3 regions of the Deinococcus peraridilitoris DSM 19664 genome follow, and region 3 is predicted to be linked to each of the others. Evidence: riboswitches for the same ligand, from Rfam matches in the RefSeq annotation. Region 3 holds a riboswitch; each other region holds the start of a gene.
The links. Region 3 has a riboswitch for cyclic di-GMP ahead of DEIPE_RS08920 (hypothetical protein). Riboswitches for the same ligand answer to the same signal wherever they lie in the genome.
Positions count from the first base shown of each region.

Region 1: another riboswitch for cyclic di-GMP. It lies ahead of DEIPE_RS01320 (HD-GYP domain-containing protein); the one in region 3 lies ahead of DEIPE_RS08920 (hypothetical protein).
Region 2: another riboswitch for cyclic di-GMP. It lies ahead of DEIPE_RS24115 (hypothetical protein); the one in region 3 lies ahead of DEIPE_RS08920 (hypothetical protein).

Region 1 covers NC_019793.1:303,799-308,741, forward strand. Annotated here, with positions in the region: gene DEIPE_RS01305 (MFS transporter) at 1-146, opposite strand, end outside; gene rnhA (ribonuclease HI) at 459-917, opposite strand; gene DEIPE_RS01315 (hypothetical protein) at 1,247-1,906, shown strand; cyclic di-GMP riboswitch class II at 2,175-2,257, shown strand; gene DEIPE_RS01320 (HD-GYP domain-containing protein) at 2,336-2,944, shown strand; gene DEIPE_RS01325 (response regulator) at 2,972-3,403, opposite strand; gene DEIPE_RS21880 (ATP-binding protein) at 3,700-4,943, shown strand, end outside.
Region 2 covers NC_019793.1:3,106,781-3,111,723, reverse strand. Annotated here, with positions in the region: gene DEIPE_RS22420 (molybdopterin-dependent oxidoreductase) at 1-244, shown strand, start outside; gene DEIPE_RS15200 (DUF72 domain-containing protein) at 290-1,132, opposite strand; gene DEIPE_RS24115 (hypothetical protein) at 1,287-1,781, opposite strand; cyclic di-GMP riboswitch class II at 1,800-1,883, opposite strand; gene DEIPE_RS15190 (hypothetical protein) at 1,967-2,578, opposite strand; gene DEIPE_RS15185 (response regulator) at 2,722-3,165, opposite strand; gene hisF (imidazole glycerol phosphate synthase subunit HisF) at 3,410-4,174, shown strand; gene hisIE (bifunctional phosphoribosyl-AMP cyclohydrolase/phosphoribosyl-ATP diphosphatase HisIE) at 4,171-4,839, shown strand; gene DEIPE_RS15170 (hypothetical protein) at 4,896-4,943, opposite strand, start outside.
Region 3 covers NC_019793.1:1,815,141-1,820,083, forward strand. Annotated here, with positions in the region: gene DEIPE_RS08910 (NEW3 domain-containing protein) at 1-1,367, opposite strand, end outside; gene DEIPE_RS08915 (FimB/Mfa2 family fimbrial subunit) at 1,369-2,142, opposite strand; gene DEIPE_RS08920 (hypothetical protein) at 2,202-2,687, opposite strand; cyclic di-GMP riboswitch class II at 2,753-2,836, opposite strand; gene pxpB (5-oxoprolinase subunit PxpB) at 2,930-4,432, opposite strand; gene DEIPE_RS08930 (LamB/YcsF family protein) at 4,443-4,943, opposite strand, start outside.

The DNA of each region.
Region 1 (4,943 bases), 1.5 Mb from region 3:
GGGCGGGCGTACAGTGTCTGGGCGAGGTAGATGGAGATTGCAAAGTACGTCAGCGCGCTGCCCACCACGGACAACGACTGCGTGGCCCACAGGACGACAAAGGTTCGCCAGCCGTTTCGCGGCGCCCGGACAGGTACTGAAGGCATACTTGAGCATAGAACTTCACACCCGGCTTTCCTTGCGCCTTTTGGCGGAGGACATGGGGGCGCGACCTCCGAAGTGGCAGCCCGATCAGAAAAAGGGTTGTGGCAAAGTGCAGGAAGCGCAGCCCGGCTGAGCAGCGCGCCGTCTTCCGGGCAGGCCAGGGACGTGGGCAACCCGGACATGGGCAAAACGGGTCCGAAACGCATGAAAGCGTTTGCGTCGTTTTGCAGTTCGGTACTGGACACACTGGCTCACCGCACTGACGGCGCGCCAAAAGCACCGGTGGATCGGGTGATCAATCCCTGGCCCACGCTTCAGGATCGGGCAAGCTTTTTTCGTTCGGCCACGGCGAGCTGGTCGACACGTTCATTCTCGCCATGCCCGGCGTGGCCACGTACCCACACAAACGTCAGGCTGTGACGCCGCGCCTCATCTATCAGGGCTTCCCACAGGTCCTGATTCTTGACGCTGTCCTTGCCAGCGGTTTTCCAGCCATTGCGCTGCCACTTGAGGATCCAGCCGTCTGTGAACGCTTTGCGCAGATACTGACTGTCGGTCACCACGCGCACGTTGCAGGGCCGCTTGAGCGCCCGCAAGCCTTCCAGCAGTGCGGTCAGCTCCATCCGGTTGTTGGTGGTCTCGCGTTGCGCTCCTGACAGTATCAGCTCTTTTCCCCGGTAGTTGAGAATCACGGCCCAGCCGCCCAGGCCCGCCTGGGTATCACACGCCCCATCACCGTAGAGATCGACCTCTTCACCCATGACTGGTTCCATCGGCTGAATGCATCCTTTGAGCGGCAGCTGATCTCGTACACTGGATGGCCGGGCTTGTTTCGGACGGTAAGATTGGGACATGTTTACCTCGCTCGCGACACTGTAGAGCATCAAGACCACGGTCGCAGTTGTGGTAGCACTTCGGGCGTGCCGCTGTCTGCCTCACCGTTGACTTCAAGCACGCCCTGAACGGGTTTTTGGTGAGAAATTACCCGTGAGTTTCGGGCCAAGGGAAGACAAAGGGAACCTTAGCACTCGGTGGCTACCCGGCACATGATGAGGATTTTTTGTGCAGCGATGATGAAGTCACTTCAGGACAGGTGACCAACATGAAACGACTTGCCTTCATCCCCAGCGTCCTCGCCCTCACCCTCGTCGCCTGCGGCACCACCTCGCCAAGCACCGCACAAAGCGCCACCGCCAGCGGCACCACCACTTCACAGACGAGCAGCCAGCCTGCCAGCAACGCCGGGCAGGCGGAGCAGAAAACCGGGCAGCAGGCTGAGCAGAAGGCCGAGCAGCCCACGCCAAAGGACGCGAAGGAAGTCAAAAAACCTGCAGACAAGGCGCCACTTGCGAAATCGAGGTTGGACGGTGTGACGGGCACCTGGACCTACAAGTTCGAGAACACCGATTACACGTTCCCGTTCGAAGGACGCATCCAGTGGAAGAAACCGGTCACCAAAAACGCCGTCACCACGCTCGTCGGTACGCGCTTTGTGTGCAACGGTTCCACCACCTGCCGGGAAAATGGCAGTGTCACCCTCATTGATGACGGCAAGTCGCTGCGTGTCGAGATGATCGAGGAATCGGAACTCTGCCCACCTTACCCTTCAGATGACTGCGAGCGCGTCACCGGTATGTGGATGGAAGGTCAAGCCGAGTCGTCGAACGCCACTGCGGGCATGACCAGCATCAAGGGAACTGGAAATCTGTATACCCGCCATCCGCAGATTGAAGTGCCGTTCGAACTGCGCAGCGCCAAATAAAACAATCATATAAAGAACGATTTTCCCGAAAGACCCGGTCACTCCTGACCGGGTCTTTCGGGTTGCGGAGATCACACCTGGTTCATCAGGCCAGTGGAGCGTTCGGAGTCTTCCTGTGGTCTGGTTCACTCCATGGGAACACGCGCCCATTTTGAGAATGAAGATGCCGTCCCCGCATAAAGTGACGCAAGGCAGTACCTTGCAATACTCCCTGCCCCCGCAAAAAGTTGGCTTGTAAGAGCCTTGTTGGAAACGGTTCGGTACTCTGATGTCATCCGGGGCTGTGAATCACGCGGTGCAACCGGGCACCTGCCGCGTGAGGAGCCAGTGGTGCGACCGATCGGACGGGCAGCAAAGCGCTGCAACGATTGGAGAGCCCACTTGAAGGATTCGCTTCACAGTCATCCCACTTCTGGGATGTGCCTTTCGATGTCGGCCAAGAGCGGCTTTTCAGACGAGCTCGACCGGGCGCTGAACGGGTTGATTCGCCAGCTCTGGGCCCACGACCCTGACACTGCCCAGCATGCCAGCGCGGTCACAGCGCTCGGTCAGGCAGTCGGCCGGCACTTGGACCTGGCACCCGGTGACGCCGAGGCCCTGGAATTGGGGGCCCAACTGCACGACATCGGCAAACTGCTGATTCCGGAAGAGGTGCTGCGCAAGCGGGAGCCCCTCTCGGAGCTGGAATGGCAGGTCATGCGCGCCCACTGCGAATACGGCCACCGGTTGGCTTCCTCTCTGCCGCAGGTTCCGGCGGGGGTGCTCGAGGTCGTGCTCTTTCACCACGAGCGCTGGAACGGTACGGGTTATCCTGTTGGCCGGCGCGGCCGGGACACTCCATTTCTTGCCCGAGTTCTGGCGGTGTGCGACGTCTATGACGCCCTCACCGGCGAGCGGGCATACAAGCTTCCCTGGACCAGCGCGCGGACGCTCGCGTACCTGCGCGAGAACGCAGCCATCCTGTTTGATCCCACCGCCGTCGAAGCGCTGGAGTCTCTGTGCCGCGAGCGCGAACACGCTCTGTTCAAAGCCGAGTGACGCCGGCCGTACCAGAGAACTGCCGTTTCAGTGGCCGTCGAGCCAGCGGGCCTTAAGAGATTCGATCAGGGTCACGAACATGCCAAAATCGTTTGGCTTGACCAGATAATCGTCGGCGCCCAAGGCGGCGCAGGCCTCGCGATCTGCTGGTGCATTCGAAGTTGTGAACACCACCATGGGAATATTGCGCAGCGTGGCGTCCTGCTTGACACGCCGCAACACGTCCAGGCCATTCATCCGGGGCATGTGCAGATCGAGCAGGACCAGCCGGGGTGCTTCGTCTGCACGGCCCCGGTACCTGCCCTGTCGGTACAGGTAGTCCAGCGCGTCCTGACCGTCGAATGCGACTGCTGGCTCGCCGACCAGGTCACCCACTTCGAAAGCCGTGCGCGCAAGCTCGACATCGAAGACATTGTCCTCGACGAGCAGGATGCGGGGAATCGGCAGGGTGTCGGTCATAGGGAGACGTGAAATACGCTTCATTCAATCTTAACAAAATCAAGGTCCGAGCAGATGAAAACGTGCCGAGACTGCCGAAGTGTGGAGACACGGCCCTGCAGAGACGCAGAGCAGGATTCAGGGCGCCTGCGATCGGTGGACAAGTTCACAGTCGACGATGCCTTGAGCTGGCCTTAGGGATCGCCTGTATGCCGCACTGCGGGCGCATTGTTTTGACCTGAATTTGAGGCCCGCCCGTTAAGGTGAAGGCTGTGGTCCCTTTTTCGACTCGCTGACATGTATGAGGGAGACCATCCATGAGTGTCCAGCCCGAATTCCTGCTTCCGTCCACAGCGAGGCGCCTTTTCGATTGTCTCCCAGAGCCCTTCGCGCTGCTCGATCCGGCGCAGGGTGTCCTTTATGCCAACCCGGCCTGGGCGCGCCTACCCGCGCGCGCCGTACGGTCCGGCGCCGACCTCATCGGCTTTGACCTGGCGCAGGACACCTCGCCGCCCCTGATGCAACTGGTACGTCAAGTAGCCCGGCAGGGTGACGGCGCCACGCTCACCGCCGAGGTGACCTGCGACGAGACCTGGTACCAGGCTTTTCTTTTCGTTCACGAACAGTGTGTCGGCCTTCGACTGCTCGACATCACGGCGCACAAAATGCTGAGCGAGCGGGTCACCGTACTGGCACAGCAGCACCAGGACCTGCAGACCGAAGCTGACGCCCTGCAGGCCTTCTCGGCTTTCATCGAGGCCGCCGGCTCAGAGGCCGACTTACGGGTGCTGGCCGCTGCAGCCGTGCAGGTGGTGCACACGGCGCTGCGCGAAACGGACGCCGGGTACTTCGAGCTGCACGATGGAACGTGGCACGCCACCACCCTGTCTGACCAAATCCCGCCGCCCTTGCGGGTGCTGCTCACCACGGGATTGCCCGCAAACAGCCCACTGGCCGCGCTCGTGACCCGCTCGGCAACCCCCTTGCTGCTCGAACACTGGCGCGCGCTCGATGACGCGGTCGCCCAGGCCACGCCGCTGTATGAAGCAGTGGCGTTGGCGCCGATTCAGATTCAGGGAACGCTGCATGGTCTGCTCGCCATCGGACACCGCACGCAGCAGCGTTGGGACACCCGCTCGCGCTCCATCCTGCAGGCCGTCTGGCGCAGCCTGGGTCTGGTGGCCGAGCGGGCGAACACGGCGCAGCGGTTGCTGCGCAAACGCGAAGCACTGGAGGCAGCGAATGCCGAACTCGAAGCCTTCGCCCACTCGGTCTCGCACGACCTGCGGGCGCCCGTGAGGCACGTCCAGGGCTTCGCCAGCCTGGCCAAACATGCACTGGAACAGCAGAATTACGAGGGCGCCCAGCGCTACCTCGGGGTGATCGCCGAATCATCGCGGCGCATGAATCTGCTGATCGACGACCTGCTGCAGTTTTCCAAGTTTGCCGAGCAACCCCTGCGCCAGCAGGAAGTTCAGCTGGCCGCACTGGTCGAGGAAGTACGTGGCATGATCGAGCCGGAAGTGGGCCAGCGCTGCGTGCGCTGGCAGATCGGGGAATT
Region 2 (4,943 bases), 1.3 Mb from region 3:
GTTACCGGTGACCAGAGTCGAGGTAAGTCTCGACAATGGTCAGACGTGGCAGGCGGCGCGTCTGACCGCGCCGCGCTCTCAGCACGCCTGGACCTTGTGGGAGCTGCCCTGGACCCCGGCGCCGGGGAATTATCAGGTGGTGGCGCGCGCCTTTTCGGGTCAGCAGGTTCAAAAGGATCAGGACAAGGACGCCTTGCCTGAAGGCGCGACCGGCTGGCACCGTTTTATCGTGTCGGCGAGCTGAGTCGGCGAACGCGGCAGGCAGGATCACTCCGGCCGCGTTCGACCGTCAATCGTTGGGATACCGGTCGAGGCCGAGTCCGCGGCTCTCCAGGGCTTCGCGCAGCATGGGGATATTTTTCAGGGCGTGGCCTTTGGTGGTGTTCTCAAAGAAGATGTAAAGCTCCTCCAGCTCACCGGCGACCTCGGCAATCTTGTCGGCCCACTCGTCTATTTCGGCGCGGTTGTACAGGTAATCGTGGCGTTCGGCGGCGCTGCCACCTTCCCACCAGGTGCTCTTGTTGCGTCCGTGCAGCCGCAGGTATCCGACTTCCGAGGTCGCGTAGACGCGCGGCTCGGGCATCCCGCCCACGGGTGGGTAGTCGGGGCTCACCCAGATCAGACCGAATTCACCCATGCCCTCGCGCACTTCAGGTTTGTCCCACGACGCGTGACGCAGCTCCACTGCCAGTTCGCGGCCCGCGAAGCGCTCGGCCAGGTCCAGCAGGTACTTGCGGTTCTCGGCAGTGCGGTGAAAAGAGTAGGGAAACTGCGCCAGGTAGGGGCCCATCAGTCCAGCTTCGCGCAGCGGCTCGGGGCTTTGCAGCATCCGGTCGAAATCGGCCGTTTCCGGCTTCCGGGCGTGCGTGAAGACCTGGTGCAGCTTGACGGCAAAGCGGGTTCGCCCCGCGGAGCGGCGGGCCATGCCCTCGAAGGCCTTGAGGCCCGGAATTCCGTAGAAGCTGGAGTTGAGCTCGACAGCGTTGAAGTGTTGAGCGTAGACGCTCAGAAAATCGGGCTTTTTGGTGCCTGCCGGGTAAAGCCACCCTTGCGACAAGTGGTCTGTGTCGATTTCCGACGGCGCGAGCCATTCGTCGTTCGCGTAGCCGCCGGTGCCCATGTAAATGCGCATGAGCCAGTGTAATCCCAAGGATGGACAGCCTACGCCCAAAAGGGATTTCCGGCTCACCTTATAGGCTCGGGCACCGGCAGCCCGGCACCGTTTTCATCGCGTACCGTCTTTCCGATCCGCACGGTTTCTTTCCCATACCGTGGACAGACAACCCTCAGTTCAATGGCGGCAGCGAGGTCTCTTCATCGCCTTGCAGTGGAAGCCGGACGACCTGGAGTGTCAGCTCCAGGCAGGCTCGGGTGCTTCTGGCAATGAGCGTGAAGTGCACATCGCGTCCGACGATGTCTTTGAGTACGAGGGGCCCACGTTCTGGAAAACGCTCGAGGTGGAGTTGCACTTCCACCGGCCATCCGTCGGCGTTCCACAGGCGGGCAGTGAAGGTGGATCCTTCGCCGGGCTCCAGCATTTCGATCAGCTCTACAGGTTGTTCGAAGGTCAGGCGCAGGAGCGTGACGGTGGCTCCCAGTTCTCGCAGCGCAAACGAGGTCAACTGTGGCCCTTGCATGTGCTCGCGGACGAGCAGCCGGCTCCCGGCCGGACCTGACGCCGCCCCGCCGTCCTTGCGGACAAAGACGGGGGTGGCCAGGACTCGCTTGACGTCCTCTCCGGTAATCGGGGCGTTGAGGGTTTCGAGCAGGTTCCGCTTCATGCTGCCTCCCAGAAAGATTGGACGAAAAGCCGGTCGCACCACTTGCTCCCCCCGCCCAAGGTGCCCGAATACAGGGCGAGGTTCAATGCATCTCTTCACCGAGGCAGAAGCCGGATGAATGATGAGGATTATAAGGGAAGTCACTTCCCGGACTTCGGAGTTGATTGGACAGACCTTGCCGTGGTTTATTTGCGCTGACGTAACAATTCACTGAGCAGCCGTGCCATGTCGCCGAGAGCCTGTGGATCGACGGAGCGTCTCTCCGGGCGTTTCTCGACCTGCGGCGTCGACCTGCCGGGAGCAACGTAGGCTTCGTACAGCGGCCGCAGGCCTTCCACCAGCTCTCGCGCGACGCTCTGCAGGGTGTCGCCCGTACCTTTTGCGGGGGCCTCCTCGCCCAGGGTCCAGGGCAAGCTCGCTTCCAGCGCTTGCGCCAGCGCCGTCCACTCGGGGGCACTGGAGGTTTTTCCGTGTGCGTTGTAAACGTGTGCGGCTGCGACGGCCAAACTGAGCAGGGCGTCCTTTGCTGCTTTCGGGGTGTCTGGAGCCGCAGCAATGAGCAGGCCCTGTGCAAAGGCGTCATGCAGGGAATCGGCCAGGTAATCGGCGGCGAAGTCTCCCTCGCGCAGCTCCTGCACCGTTTCACTGGTACGTCGGTAGTGCCGTTCGGTGAGGTTGTCGAACACGAAGCGGCCCTCAGCGTCACGGGAAACGAACTGAATCAGGGCGCCATTGCGCCGTCGACGCCACAGCTCGCCGGGTTGCCGGGGTGCGCGAAACAAGACTAGAGCGGTCATGGCTTCTCCTTACTGTTAGCATGCCGCGTCGCCAGAACCGCTATTGGTCAGTCGACACCAGTTGGCCCGCCACAGGATGCACTACGGCTGCCCGCCCCGCTGCGTTCCCTTACGCCTCGAGATGCGCTTACCCTGCGGCGTCCTCAGCGGACGCGCAGGTGAGGGTGCTCGTTGAGCAGGGCCCAGAACACCCCGATGGTGCGCACGGCATCGATGAACTGGGTGAAATCCACGGGTTTGACCACGTAAGCGCTGGCGCCCTGTCGGTAGCAGTTGGCAATGTCGCTGTCCTCGCGGGACGTCGAGAGCATGACCACCGGAATGTGGCTGAGCCGTGGGTCATTCTTGATGGCCTTGAGGACGGCCAGGCCGTCCATGTGTGGCATTTTCAGGTCGAGCAGCACCACGGTGGGCTGTCCTGCGGGGCGTCCGGCAAATCTGCCGGTGGCGCGTAGGTAGTCGAGTGCTTCCACACCGCTTGCCGCGACGGCCACATCGTGACCCAGCTGGCCTTCCTCGAAAGCAGCTAGTGCCAGCTCCACGTCGTGAGGATTGTCGTCGACCAACAAAATGCGTTTGGCATGCATGACATTCCTCGCTTTCTTTCCGTCGCAAGTGCCGCACCAGGCGTGTGCTGGCGCCGGATGGGCTTACAGTCTACCGGAGGAATACGCGGCAAGGCTCCTCAAACGAGCGACGCGCGGTGGAGTCGACACGGCGGTGGCGACGGTGGACGGTGGCTTCGTTTTGGCAGGCGTGGCCGCCCCGAATGTTCTAGGCAGGCGTCTGCGGTATCCACGGTGGAGTCAGGCCGGGCGGTACACTGACCGCGTGTTGACCAAACGCATCATTCCGTGTCTTGACGTGCAAAACGGGCGGGTGGTAAAAAACGTCCGCTTTTTCGAGGATCACCGGGACGCAGGCGATCCCCTGACACTGGCCCGCGCCTACGAGGAGCAACGTGCCGACGAGCTGGTGTTCTACGACATCACCGCCACTCACGAAGGCCGTCGGCTGATGCTGGACGTGGCCGCACGCGTCGCCGAAGAAGTGATGATGCCCCTCACCGTCGGAGGCGGCGTCACCACCGTGGAAGAATTTCGTTCGCTGCTGCTGGCGGGAGCTGACAAGATCAGCGTGAATTCCAGCGCCGTGCGCAATCCGCCCCTGATCCGCGCCGCATCCGATCACTTCGGGGCGCAATGCGTGGTTCTCTCAATTGATGCCAAGAAGCGAGCGGATGGATCGGGCTGGAACGTCTTCGTGGGCGGTGGGCGCGTCGATACCGGCCTGGACATGCTGGAGTGGGCGGTCCGAGGACAGGAGCTCGGCGCGGGTGAGATCGTTCTGAATGTCATGGACGCGGACGGGACCCGGCAAGGCTTCGATCTGGAAGCCACACGCCTGGTGGCGCGCGCCGTGGACGTGCCAGTCGTCGCTTCCGGAGGCGCGGGGAAGGCCGAGGATTTTTATGACGTCCTGACGCACGGTGAAGCCGACGCCGCGCTGGCCGCGAGCGTCTTTCACTTTGGCGAACTGACGGTGCCCGACGTCAAACGGGAATTGAAGTTTCGTGGCTTGCCGGTGAGGCCATGAGCACGCTCAGCTTCGACGACGTCACATTCGATGAGCGCGGCCTGGTGCCCGTGGTGACGCAGGACGCTCGCACCGGAGAAGTGCTGATGCTGGCGTGGGCCAACCGCGAAGCTCTGCAGCGCACGCTGGAGTCGCGCCAGGGCACCTATTACTCGCGCTCCCGCCAAGAGCTGTGGGTCAAGGGTCTCACCAGCGGCCACACCCAGCGGGTGCGCCACGTCTCCCTCGATTGCGACGGCGACGCCGTGCTGTATCAGGTGGAACAGGTCGGGCCGGCGTGTCACACCGGCGAACGAAGCTGCTTTCACCGTTCGTTGCCGGGAGAAGGCGACTCGTCGCAAGGGAGGGGCCTGGACGGCGTTCTGGAGCGGGTATATGCCACCATCGAGACCCGGTTGCGCGAGCAGCCCGAAGGCAGTTATGTGGTCCGCCTGCATGCGGGCGGCCTGGACCGGGTCCTCAAGAAAGTCGCCGAGGAGTCGGGCGAGGTACTGCTGGCCGCCAAGAACGGTGACCGGGCAGAACTCGCCACCGAAACTGCGGACCTGCTGTTTCACCTGCTGTTTGCGCTGGCCGAGGTGGGCGTGACACCCGCCGATGTAGCGCAGGTGCTCGAGGCGCGTGAAGGCAAAAGCGGTCTGCGCGGTCCGAAGGAAGCAGGCTGAGCTTCGGCGTTCCGCTGAAGTTATCGGTGCTTGTTGCGACGCAACGAAGACGCGCTTCAGGAAAGAATCTCTACCCGGTCAGCCGCCTGGTTCAATACGTCGTA
Region 3 (4,943 bases):
ACCTGCAAAGCGAATTCTGCGTCCCTGGCGGTAACAGCGTTCGCGGTGACAAGGTTGACGCCACCACGCAGGTTTGCCCCGACGCCAAAGGAACTCACCTGCGCACCCAGGCGCAGTTCCGCGTCTGCACGCCCGGTGGGGGTGCTGTCGAAGCCGGGCATGCGGTAACGAGCGCCTCCACCCACCCGCTGCACGTTCAAAGCGTTGTCGTTCAGGGTTACGTCGACGTCTCCCTTCACGGCAACGCCGTCACCTCGCACACCCAGTTCCCCGCGGGTGGTCACGCCCGGTGTAACTGCCTGCGCGGCGAGGGTGGTCGTCACACCTCCAGCAGCGAGGTCGACAGCCACGCGCGCGTCACCCCAAGCCATGCGCTGGCCGAGTTCTATACCGGCGACAAGTTCACCGGGACGGTCACGACGCAAACCGGCGTACGTGCGGAGATTGCCAAGGCCTGTGTTGTAGATTTCACTCTGCAGCGCCACTGCCGGAGGGCGGACAGTGAAACTGGAGAAGCCGGGCGTGGTGGGCCCCAGGCTAACGCGGACATCTGGCGTGCGGACTTCTGCTTCGAAATGACGAGGCTCGACGCTCAGGCGCAAGTTCACGTTCGGCGTGAGGGGGCCGGACACGGAAAAGCGAAACCGCAGACCGTCATCCCCACCGACGACCTGCACTTCGCCGGGAAGGGTATGCCGGGCGGTACCCGCAGCGGGCGCGGGTGAGAGGACATCCGCGCTGATACTCTGCTCGGCCGCGGCACCCGAGGTGCGCGCACGCAGCGTCACGCTGTGTTTAGCAAAGTGCGCTGGCACGGATCCGGAGACCCGCACATCCTGGATTTCGCCGGGGGCAAGAGTCAGGGTGGCCGGGGTCACGCGTGGCTGACCCTGGCCGGCAGCACTAAGAGCCACCTGGGCAGGCGCGTTGCCGTCATTGCGGACCTGGAAGGTTGCCTCAGCCTGTCCGTTTGTGGCACTCGCGGACAGTGCTCGCACGTGCAGGGCGTCACGTTGTGGGACGCGCACGCCCATTTCAGTCCGGACGTTATTCACGCTCACCATCACGGTGTGCGTGCCGGCGGGAGTACTGCGGGGGACACGGACGACGACCATTTCTACCCTCGCTTCACCTGGCGCCAACGTGAGGGTGCCGGGTGAAACGAGTACCACCCAGCCTGCGGGCAGGCCGAGTTGGAGTTGCACGTCACGCGACTCCGGACCCTCGTTGCTCAGATGAACCGCGAGCGTGGCCGTTTGACGTTCGGTGACCTCGACGACGCCACCTCTCAGCTGAAGCTGCGCGCTGGCATTGGGCAGCAACCCCAGCGTGAGTGCCAGTACAAGCGCTGCCCGCCGGACAAGCACGTTATCTCACCTCGACCTGGTAACGCGCTCCAAAAGCGTGATCCTGGGCCTCGTCGTCGGCTATGACTACCAGGGTGTACTTGCCATTCGGGAGATCCAGGGCGAAAGTGTCACGCAAGGACGTGCCTGGGTACAGGCGACGGTAACGGCTTGTGACGGTCGCGGCGAGCTTACCTTTGTCATCGAAGGCTTCGAGGGTAAGCTTCCGGACGATCCAGCGTTCGCTTTCGGCGTGCGTGTCGACACTGAAGGCAAGCTTTCCCTGTTCGTCACGCAGCAGTTGTGGGTTGTTGAACCGCACTTTCGTGTCCCCACCGGGCAGGTCAGCGACGACCTGCACCATGAAGCTGATACGGTTGCGGACCGTGAGGCCGCTCCCCGTCGCGGGTGGCAATTCCGGCGTGACGTGAATGGCACTCCAGTACGTCCCGATGGCGTTCGCGGGTGCGGTCAGGGTGTAATGGACGACCATCTTGGATTTTGCTGGGAGCGTGACTTCGTGGGTGTCGAGGGCAATCCACTTGGAGTTGGAACGAGGGAGGGTGCCAGCAGGATCATGACTAGTCGTACCGTCTGCCTGGAAGTGGTAGTCGGTGAGCGAAATGGTCGCGCGGGCTGGAGCTTCGGAAGGATTGGAGAGTGTGAGCGTGCCCTTGTAGACGCCACCGGGCGCGAGCGTCGTGTGATGGGTGAGTGCACCTTCCAGGCGAACTTCCGCGAGGGCAGTAGCATTTAGGGTGAGCGCTGCGAGGGCGAACAAGGCTTTGTTCATCATGGGCACCTTCGTGAAAAGCGCGTCTGACCCAGAGGCCAGACGCGCCTTTATCGCTTGATTTACTCGTCGGCGAGGGTGTAGGTGACGGTGACGTCTCCGCCAATGAAGCCTTTGGTGGCCGTAAAGCTGTAGGTAAGGGCTGCAGCGTCTTGGGTGATGAACTGGGTAATTCCGGTAACGAGGGCCGCTTCAGCTCCCAGCGTCTGGGTGGAGCCGACGCCGTTAGGGTCGCCAAGGGCGGCGGTAGGGGTGAACGCAACACTGCCGGTTACGTTGGTGGGCACGCCCGTAGCCTTGACGAGAACTTTGCGGGTAGTGACGCCAATCTTGTCCTCAGCGTGTGTGCTGTAAGCGAGCGTGGCATTGGCGTTAGCGAATGCCTTCCCAAGTTCCGTGATAGAGATTGTTACTGGTCCAGCCACCACAATCGTGTCTTTGATGTCGTTGGTCAGGGTGACGGTGTTGGTGGCAGGGCCCGCGCCAGCAAAGGCGGTGGTAGCGGCGCCGAGGGCAAGGGCAGCAAGAACAACTTTAAGGTTACGCATGTAAATACCTCTTTTTAGGCACCCAATCGTGGGTGTAAAGGGTTCACCTCTCTGAATAGAGGGAACAGACGAAAAGCCGGTCGCACCACTCGCTCCCCCCGTCCCAGGTGCCCGATTAAAGGGCGGGGTTCTTCGCGTCTCCTCGTCAGAGGCTTTCTCTGAACGAAGTACCTGTAATATACGCGAGGTTTCTCACAGAACTCTTACAAGAATATTCCGCATGTTGGTTCTAGACTTCGTCATCAATTCGGCAGTACGCGAAACCGCACCCGGCCGCCCGGCCGGAGCTGCGACGCCCGTGTAAAGTCGCCGGGATGCAGCAGGGCCGGCTTGTCATAGCCACCCAGCGTTCCCCGATCGTGCAGCAGCAGAATCGGCGTGCCGCCCGGCGTGACCTGCACCGCCCCGATGGGCACGGCTTCCGACAGGATCTCCCCTCCCGGTACCGGCGTTCCCTCGAACTGCACCCCGGTGCGGTCGGCCGTTTTGACGGTGAAGGTGCCGCTCGCCAGGGCGCGCAGAGCGGCGGGCGAGGCCTGCGGGCCGGGCAGCAGGCGCAGCACTTCGGGGTCACGCGCCGGGAAGTACGGCGTGAACGAGAACCCGGCCTGCACCGGGCGAGGCGCGGCCACGCCCAGCACGTCCCCCCGGCGCAGGGGTCGCCCCACCAGGCCGCGTAGATCGACCGAGGCGCTGCCCAGAAACGAGCGCGATTCGAACCCGCCCGCCACCGCGAGGTAGCCACGAACACCGAACGGCGCACCCGCGAAGCGCAGGGTGTCGCCTTCCCGCACGGTGAAGGTGGTGAAGGGCGCCACGGGCCGGTCGTTCAGCAGCGGCGTCATTCCGTACCCGGCGAAGACGGCGCTGCCCGTTCGCAGGGCCCGCAGAACCGGACCCTGCACGTTCAGTTCCAGCAGCGGCGTGTGCGCGTCGTTGCCCACCAGCCGGTTCGCGAGGCGCGCCAGGGCGGGGGCCTGCGCGCCCGTGCGGCTCAGGCCGAAGCGCCCCACCATCCGGCGGCCCATGTCGACCATCAGGTCGAGCAGACCGGGCGCGGCAACCTCAAAGAGCGGGAGCTGCGGCGATGCGGGCAGCAGCTCCAGCGCGGGCGGCTCGGGCGGAATGTCGCCGCCCGATTCCTGAAAGCGCACCTCGTCACCGCTTTCCAGCAGAAAGGGTTCCGGGCGGTGCGGGTCATACAGGCTCACCAGGGTGTGCCCCAGCAGGTTCCAGCCACCCGGTGACGCCAGCGGGTAGATGCCGGTCTGCGCGTTGGCCATCGCCACCGAGTGGGCGGGCACCCGCGCGCGGGGATTGGGGCGGCGCGGCAGGCGCAGATCGGCGTCTACCTCACCCAGAAAGGGAAAGCCGGGGCTGAATCCCACCGCGTAGACCCGGTAGGCGGCGCCGCTGTGCCGCCGCACGAACTCGTCGCGCGAGAGCTTCAGGCGCGCGGTGACTTCGGGCAGGTCCTCGCCGTCGTAGCGCACGGGAATGGTGACGGTCCGCCCGGGCTCCTCGGTGCGGGCCTGCGCCCCCTGCTGCGCGGCCCAGCTTCTCACGCGCGCTTCGTTCACGGTGGTGGGGTCATATTCGATGTACAGGCTGGCGTAACTGGGAATCAGGTCGGTCACGCCGGGCAGCGGGTGTTGCAGCAGACGGCGGGTCAGGGCCTGCAGGCGCGCGTTGGCCTGCGCGTCCATCCGGTCGGCAAAGCGCAGGTAGAAGCCCAGGACGCTCAAGCGGGCCTCCTCAGCGCTGCGAGTGCGCGCGGACCCGCACGCCCTCGGCTTCCAGGGCCTGGCGCACGGTGCGCGCGATGTCAGGCGCTTCGGGGTTGTCACCGTGAATGCAGAGGGTTTCGGCCTGCAGCTCGACCCAGCCGCCGTCCAGGGCCTGCACGCGGCCCTGCGTGACCATCATCACGGCGCGGCGGGCCGCCTCGGCGGGATCGCGGATGACCGATCCCGCCAGGTCGCGGCCCGCCAGACGGCCGTCGCTCAGGTAGGCGCGGTCCGGAAAGACTTCCAGTACCACGGGCAGACCGAGTTCGCGCGCCACGCGTTCCATCAGGCTGCCGCTCAGGACGAAAAAGGGCAGGCCAGGATCGTAGGCCTTGACGGCTTCGGCGACGGCGCGCGCGGTCACTTCGTCGCGCAGCATGCGCAGGTACAGCGCGCCGTGCGGTTTGACGTGGCTGAGTCTCAGGCCCCCTGTCTGCACGAACGCCTGCAGCGCGCCGATCTGGTAGAG